2 regions of the Shewanella sp. ISS20 genome follow, and region 2 is predicted to be linked to the other one. Evidence: predicted binding sites of a transcription regulator. Region 2 holds the regulator's gene; the other holds the start of a gene.

Region 1 (3,422 bases), 390 kb from region 2:
CATTAAATCTGAGTAACTACCTAATTTATTGTTATAAAAGCGACTTTAGTGAACAAGATCACCTTTGCAGCCATTAGTTTTTCTAATGTTCTTGGCCAATTTTTCTTGCTTGTTGTATTTATTCAGAACCGTACAATGGCGCCAGTTTTCAGGAAGTGTCCATAGGCTTATGGATATTGGAAACGAAGAATCTTGATTAATGGGTGTGACCCGTTAATGTTATTTGGTTCTTATGCTTGACTTCCTTCCTTCAATTTGTTGATTGCAATACTAATTTTTGCAGCCCGCTTAGAAATAAGTGGGCTTTTTTTTATCTGCAACATTCATAAAAAAACCTTGCATGGCAAGGTTTAGTCATCACAATTGACGCCCGATTACGGCTTACTTATCCTAATGACCACACGGCGGTTGCGCGCCCGCTCTTCACTAGAATCGTTATTTGCGACATGACGCCGCTCACCGTGGCCCAAAGTAGAAATACGTTTGGCCTCAATACCCTGCGCCACAAAAAACTTTTTAACTGTCGAGGCGCGTGACACTGACACGTTATCATTGATGCCGCGACCACCGAAACTATCGGTATAAGCATCCACTAACACTAAATCAACCTTAGGATCGTGCTTTAAATACTCTTCAATGCGAGCTAATTGCTGCTTTGAAAAAGCGTTCAATTCGGTGCTGTCAAATTCATAATTGAGCACAGTAAAAGCAATATCATCGAAGCTATAAGGCAGTAATCCCGCCAAGCATTGTTTAAATTGGCGATATTTGTACTTAAAGTTGGCCGCCGATAAGCCGACGGCGACATTATTATTATCATTGTGCCAGTCTGCATAATAAAAGGTCGGCTCCATCCCGCGCTCAAGTTCGGTTAGCATATTCCACGCCGCCGTTTTGGGCACTTCGCCATTAAAGTATCTGTGGTAAGTCAGCTGTGAAATTTGCTTGGGCTGTAACCCTGGGCGCCACGACGGCGGGCGGCTCATTAATTTGGCCTTAGTGGCTTCATCCGGTTTATTCAACATGTCCAAAGTGAATAACAGATTGAGCTCTTTACTCGCTTGACTAGTAAACACAGCTTTACCATAAGCTGGGATTTCATGCTCAAGTCGACATTCAATCGGCGTGCTGCGGCTTAGCATCCAAGTCGATTCATCGAGACTCGCCACATAATGCCTAAGTTCACTGTTCGCCGGAAACGATAGCAATACGGCCAAGGCTATGGGCGCAACTATATGGGCGTTCACTCTCATGTAATAGCTCCTAAAATCACTTACATTGGACTATCGGCATTTTTTTTCACTTCTTTAGCTTAAAATTTGGGCATTTGCGCATGACACTCAAGGCCTCTTTGCGCATAATAGCCCTCCGTTTTTTTATCAGGCTTTACTATGAGTGATTCGTTTGACGCAAACTTACTTAAAAACCGCTTTCGTGGTTACTTTCCCGTTGTTATTGACGTCGAAACCGCCGGTTTTAATTCCAAGACAGATGCACTCTTAGAAATTGCTGTCACCATGCTAGCTATGGACAAAGACGGCCAACTCAGCATTGATAAAACTTTGCATTTCAATATTGAACCTTTTGAAGGCGCTAATTTAGAACCTGAAGCCTTAGCGTTCAATGGCATAGACCCTACCAATCCGTTACGTGGTGCTATTAGCGAAAAAGAAGCCTTTTTAACTATCTTCAAAGAAGTTAAAAAAGCGCAAAAGGCTGTAGGTTGTCATCGCAGTATTATTGTGGCGCACAATGCCGCTTTTGATCATGGCTTCGTTTCTGCTGCCATTGAGCGCATTGATTTAAAGCGTAGCCCTTTTCACCCGTTTGCGACCTTAGATACCGCAACCTTGGCGGGCTTAGCTGTCGGTCATACCGTGCTGGCTAAGGCCTGTAAAATGGCAGGCATTGCCTTTGATAATAAAGAAGCACACTCAGCCTTGTACGACACTGAGCGCACGGCCGAGCTATTTTGCTACATAGTTAATCGTTGGAAAGCCCTTGGCGGTTGGCCGATGCCGGTTGCCGATGCTGAAGCCAATGTGCAAACTGAAGTTGCCATCGAAGCTCCTGCTGACACTGCAGCTACCACCACGGCAGATCATGCGGCGAGCTAAGCGCACGCAAACAGCTTATAAGTCATATTGATGACCTCCTGCGGCTTCGGCTGCGGGAGGAATTAAAAACCGCCGCGCTGCCATAAAGCGCCCCGCCCGATTCATGGCACAAACTACAGTTACCAATTGCCATCCTCCACAACAATAAGCCGCAATAATAAGCAGCAACAAGCCGCCACAGTCAACCCGCACCACACTAATTCACAACAGCAAAACACCTTAATCACATACCGCACGTACACTTTACAGACAATTATCATCAACAGAACTGTCAGTAATAGTTATGTTGTAAATTATCAAACTAGCCATTGAAATGCTGGACAGTCAGGCATCTTGCCGTCAAGATTAACTTTTTTAGCGCTAACAATAAGAAATTATCATGAACTCAGTCGTTATTGCAGTTTGTTTAATGCTAGCCCTCAGTCTAGCGCGAGTTAATGTGGTAATCGCATTAACCATTAGTGCCTTGGCTGCTGGTTTAATTGGTGGATTAGATGTACATCAAACCATTTCAGCCTTTAACACAGGTCTAGGTGGCGGCGCGCAAATCGCCCTCAGTTATGCCCTCTTAGGTGCCTTTGCCGTAGCTCTGTCCCACTCAGGCTTAACCACCTTAATTTCCCATAAAGTCATTCGCTCATTAGGCCATGCACCCTCCGCCAAAAATACTAATGTGGTGCGTTGGACCTTACTGCTAATTTTATTGGCGATGGCTGTGTCATCCCAAAATATTTTACCCATACACATCGCCTTTATTCCTATTTTGGTGCCGCCATTACTGCATGTAATGACCAAGCTAAAGCTGGATAGACGTTTAGTAGCCTGTGTGCTGACCTTTGGTTTAGTGACTACCTATATGGTGTTGCCAATTGGTTTTGGTGGCATATTCCTTAACGATATCTTGTTAGCTAACCTTAATAGCAATGGCTTGAATGCCACCTTGGCGCAAATCCCAAGCGCTATGATGTTGCCAGCCTTAGGTATGTTCACTGGTTTATTGATTGCCATCTTCATTAGTTATCGTCGCCCGCGCGAATACAATGAGCAGCAAGTATTAACCGCAGAGCCTGAAGAAAAAATCCATCCTAAAAGTATCGCCATTGCCCTTGTCGCGATTATCTCGACGTTAGCCGTGCAGCTTTACACGGATTCGATGATCTTTGGCGCCTTAGTGGGCTTTATGATCTTCTCTACCAGTGGCGCCCTTAGGCATGTAGCCGATCAAGACATTTTTAACCAAGGTGTGCGCATGATGGCTAACATTGGCTTTATCATGATTGCCGCGGCAGGTTTTGCCGCTGTGAT
Region 2 (3,422 bases):
GGCCGCGCGTTTTGCTGCCAAGCATGGCAGTGATAGCGTGGGCTTAATTACTATGGATCATTATCGCATTGGCGCCTTTGAACAATTAGCCACCTATGGCAAGATTATGGGGTGCCCTGTGAAGCAAGCTCATGATATTAATGAGTTAGAGCAAATACTATATCAATTTAAAAATCGAAAATTAGTGTTAATTGATACGGCGGGTATGGGGCAAAGGGACATGCGACTCTATCAACAATTGGATACGTTAGCCGCTAATAATCGCCTCCCAATCCGCAGTTATTTAGTGTTATCAGCCACTTCTCAGCGTAAAGTAATGGAAGAAGCCGTACGACATTTTCAGCGCATTCCATTGGCTGGCGCCGTGTTAACTAAAATGGATGAATCTGTTTCCATCGCAGCAGCATTGTGCACCTTAATTGCCAATAGCTTACCATTAAGTTATGTCACTGACGGTCAAAGAGTACCCGAAGATATGCAGGTAGCCGACACCTATGCCCTCGCTAAGCAGGCCTTAGCTGGACTCAATGTGTCAGCACAAGAATTACAAGAAACCTGGTCAGATTCTATGGCCTATGCATTTGAGTAAAGTTATGACTCCTGATCAAGCAAGCGGTTTACGCAAAATGAATCAACCTATGAATGAGAAAGTAAAAGTTATTGCGGTCACAGGCGGTAAAGGCGGTGTGGGTAAAACCAGCGTCTCAATCAATACTGCGGTGGCTATGGCTGAAAAAGGCAAGCGGGTGCTGGTGCTTGATGCCGACTTAGGATTAGCTAACGTCGACGTTATGCTCGGAATTCGCGCTGAACGTAATTTATCCCATGTGTTATCCGGTGAAGCCGAGCTTGACGATATTATTGTTCGCGGCCCTAAAGGCATAGGCATAGTGCCGGCAACCTCTGGCACCCAAGGCATGGTGGAGCTCACTCCTGCTCAGCACGCTGGGCTTATTCGCGCCTTTAGTGAAATGCGCACTCAATTTGATGTGTTAGTGGTCGATACTGCCGCCGGCATTTCTGACATGGTGCTAAGTTTTTCCCGCGCCGCACAAGATGTCGTCGTGGTGGTGTGTGATGAACCCACGTCAATCACGGATGCTTATGCTTTAATTAAAATTTTAAGCCGTGAGCACGGAGTGTTCCGCTTTAAAATTGTGGCCAATATGGTCAGAACTTTACGTGAAGGAATGGAGTTGTTTGCTAAGCTTAGTCGTGTCACGGATAGATTTTTGGATGTCGCCTTGGAGTTAGTCGCGACCATACCTTTCGATGAAAATCTACGTAAGTCAGTCCGCAAACAGAAATTGGTTGTGGAAGCTTATCCTAAATCTCCCGCGGCAATTGCGTATCAAGGCTTGGCAAACAAGGTCATCAGTTGGCCGGTGCCGACTCAGCCTGGTGGGCATCTTGAGTTTTTTGTTGAACGATTAGTGCAGCGACCAAATTATCAAGAGGATAGGGCGAGTGAATAAAGCAGCCGCATATTCCGGCATCCATGATAAGACCAGCATAGTTGAACAATATGCGCCGTTAGTGAAACGCATCGCCCACCATTTGTTGGCGCGTTTACCTGCATCGGTTCAATTAGATGATTTATTACAAGCCGGAATGATGGGGTTGCTGGAAGCATCGTCAAATTTTGATAGTAGCAAGGGTGCGAAATTTGAAACCTTTGCCGGCATCCGTATTCGCGGTGCCATGTTGGATGAAATTCGCCGTGGCGACTGGGTTCCACGCTCAGTGCATCGCAATAATCGTCTAGTTGCCCAAGCCATTGAAACACTAGAACAAGCCTTAGGTCGAGATCCTTCTGATATAGAAATTGCCGATAAACTTGCTATGCCGCTAGATGAGTACCATCATATTCTTAACGATGTTTCTACAGGAAAAATCATAGGGATAGAAGATCTAGGCGGAACGACTGATTTTTTCGCTCCGGATGCTAGTGTCGATGACGGTACGTTTGAGTCTTTAGCGCAATCACAATTTCAAAGCGCTCTAGTTCATGCCATTACGTTGTTACCCGAAAAAGATGCTTTAGTTTTATCGCTTTATTACGATGAAGAACTGAATTTAAAAGAAATAGGAGCCATACTTGAGGTGAGTGAGTCACGAGTTAGCCAGATCCACAGTCAGGCAATGCTTAGGTTAAAAGCCAAACTCAAACAATGGACACAATTATAAATACTGACGGAGCAGTAGCTCACCGGAGGAAGCCTTGGACAAGAACATGAAAATTCTTATCGTGGATGACTTTTCGACCATGAGACGGATCATTAAAAACTTGTTGCGTGATCTAGGATTTAATAACACACAGGAAGCCGATGACGGTTCAACCGCGCTGCCTATGTTGCAAAAAGGGGACTTTGACTTTGTGGTCACAGATTGGAACATGCCGGGAATGCAAGGTATTGATTTATTAAAGGCGATGCGTGCTGATGATAAATTAAAAACCATTCCGGTATTAATGGTGACCGCAGAAGCTAAGCGTGAACAGATTATTGCAGCGGCGCAAGCCGGAGTAAATGGCTATGTGGTTAAGCCTTTTACCGCCGCTACCCTCAAAGAAAAACTGGATAAAATCTTCGAACGTCTCGGTTAAGCAAAGGATATGCTATGCAGGATGCAACCACCGGGCTAATCAACCTTGAGCAGGCCCACCAACTTGTGGCAATGCTTAGTGATGGTCAACAACAATTGGCTGATGATTTTATTCGGGAACTAGCTCAACCTCTGCAAAAAGAATTATTTGATGAAGTGGGGAAGCTCACCCGTCAGTTGCACAATTCTCTAGCCGATTTTCAACTCGACAGTCGTTTAACTGCTTTGGCACATACAGACATTCCCGATGCCAAAGAGCGCTTAAATTATGTCATTCAAATGACAGAACAAGCAGCTAACAAGACTATGGATGCCATTGAAATAGCCTTACCAGTTGCAGACACACTATTGACGAGTCTTGCGAGCGTTAAGCCTGCTTGGGAAAGGCTGATGCGCCGAGATATTGATTTGACCGAATTTAAAAGTTTGTGTCATGACGTTCAACATTTTATGCAGCACACGGAAGAAAATACTTTACGCTTAAAAGAGTTATTGAATCAGGTATTGATGGCTCAGGATTTCCAAGACTTAACTGGGCAAATGATCCGCCGAGTCATAGATCTCGTTCGTGAAGTAGAAAACAACTTAGTTTCGATGTTAACCGTGTTTGGTGACCTACCAGATACAAGGGATAAATCATCGCAACTATCAGGGATTGAAGCCGAAGGCCCAATAATGAATGCAGATGTTCGTCAAGACGCGGTTGCAGGTCAAGACGAAGTGGATGATTTGCTTTCAAGTTTAGGTTTTTGATAAGGAGTTAAGTCAATGTCTTTTGATGTGGATGAAGAGATCCTTCAGGATTTTCTAATTGAAGC

The links. The regulator FliA, encoded in region 2, starts transcription of late flagellar genes. The targets are predictions, from matches to a motif close to CTAAAGNTNNNNNNNNNNNNGCCGATA.
Region 1: AC1HDP_RS05530 (flagellar protein MotY) is a predicted target of FliA. The motif match lies at 1,285-1,311, and genes of this name have one in related genera.

Annotation. Positions count from the first base shown of each region.
Region 1 covers NZ_JAWRZK010000001.1:1,210,553-1,213,974, forward strand. The annotation lists gene AC1HDP_RS05530 (flagellar protein MotY) at 375-1,253, opposite strand; gene rnt (ribonuclease T) at 1,392-2,117, shown strand; gene AC1HDP_RS05540 (Na+/H+ antiporter family protein) at 2,497-3,422, shown strand, end outside.
Region 2 covers NZ_JAWRZK010000001.1:1,598,203-1,601,624, reverse strand. The annotation lists gene flhF (flagellar biosynthesis protein FlhF) at 1-589, shown strand, start outside; gene AC1HDP_RS07270 (MinD/ParA family protein) at 594-1,475, shown strand; gene AC1HDP_RS07265 (RNA polymerase sigma factor FliA) at 1,468-2,187, shown strand; gene cheY (chemotaxis response regulator CheY) at 2,222-2,605, shown strand; gene AC1HDP_RS07255 (protein phosphatase CheZ) at 2,620-3,357, shown strand; gene AC1HDP_RS07250 (chemotaxis protein CheA) at 3,373-3,422, shown strand, end outside.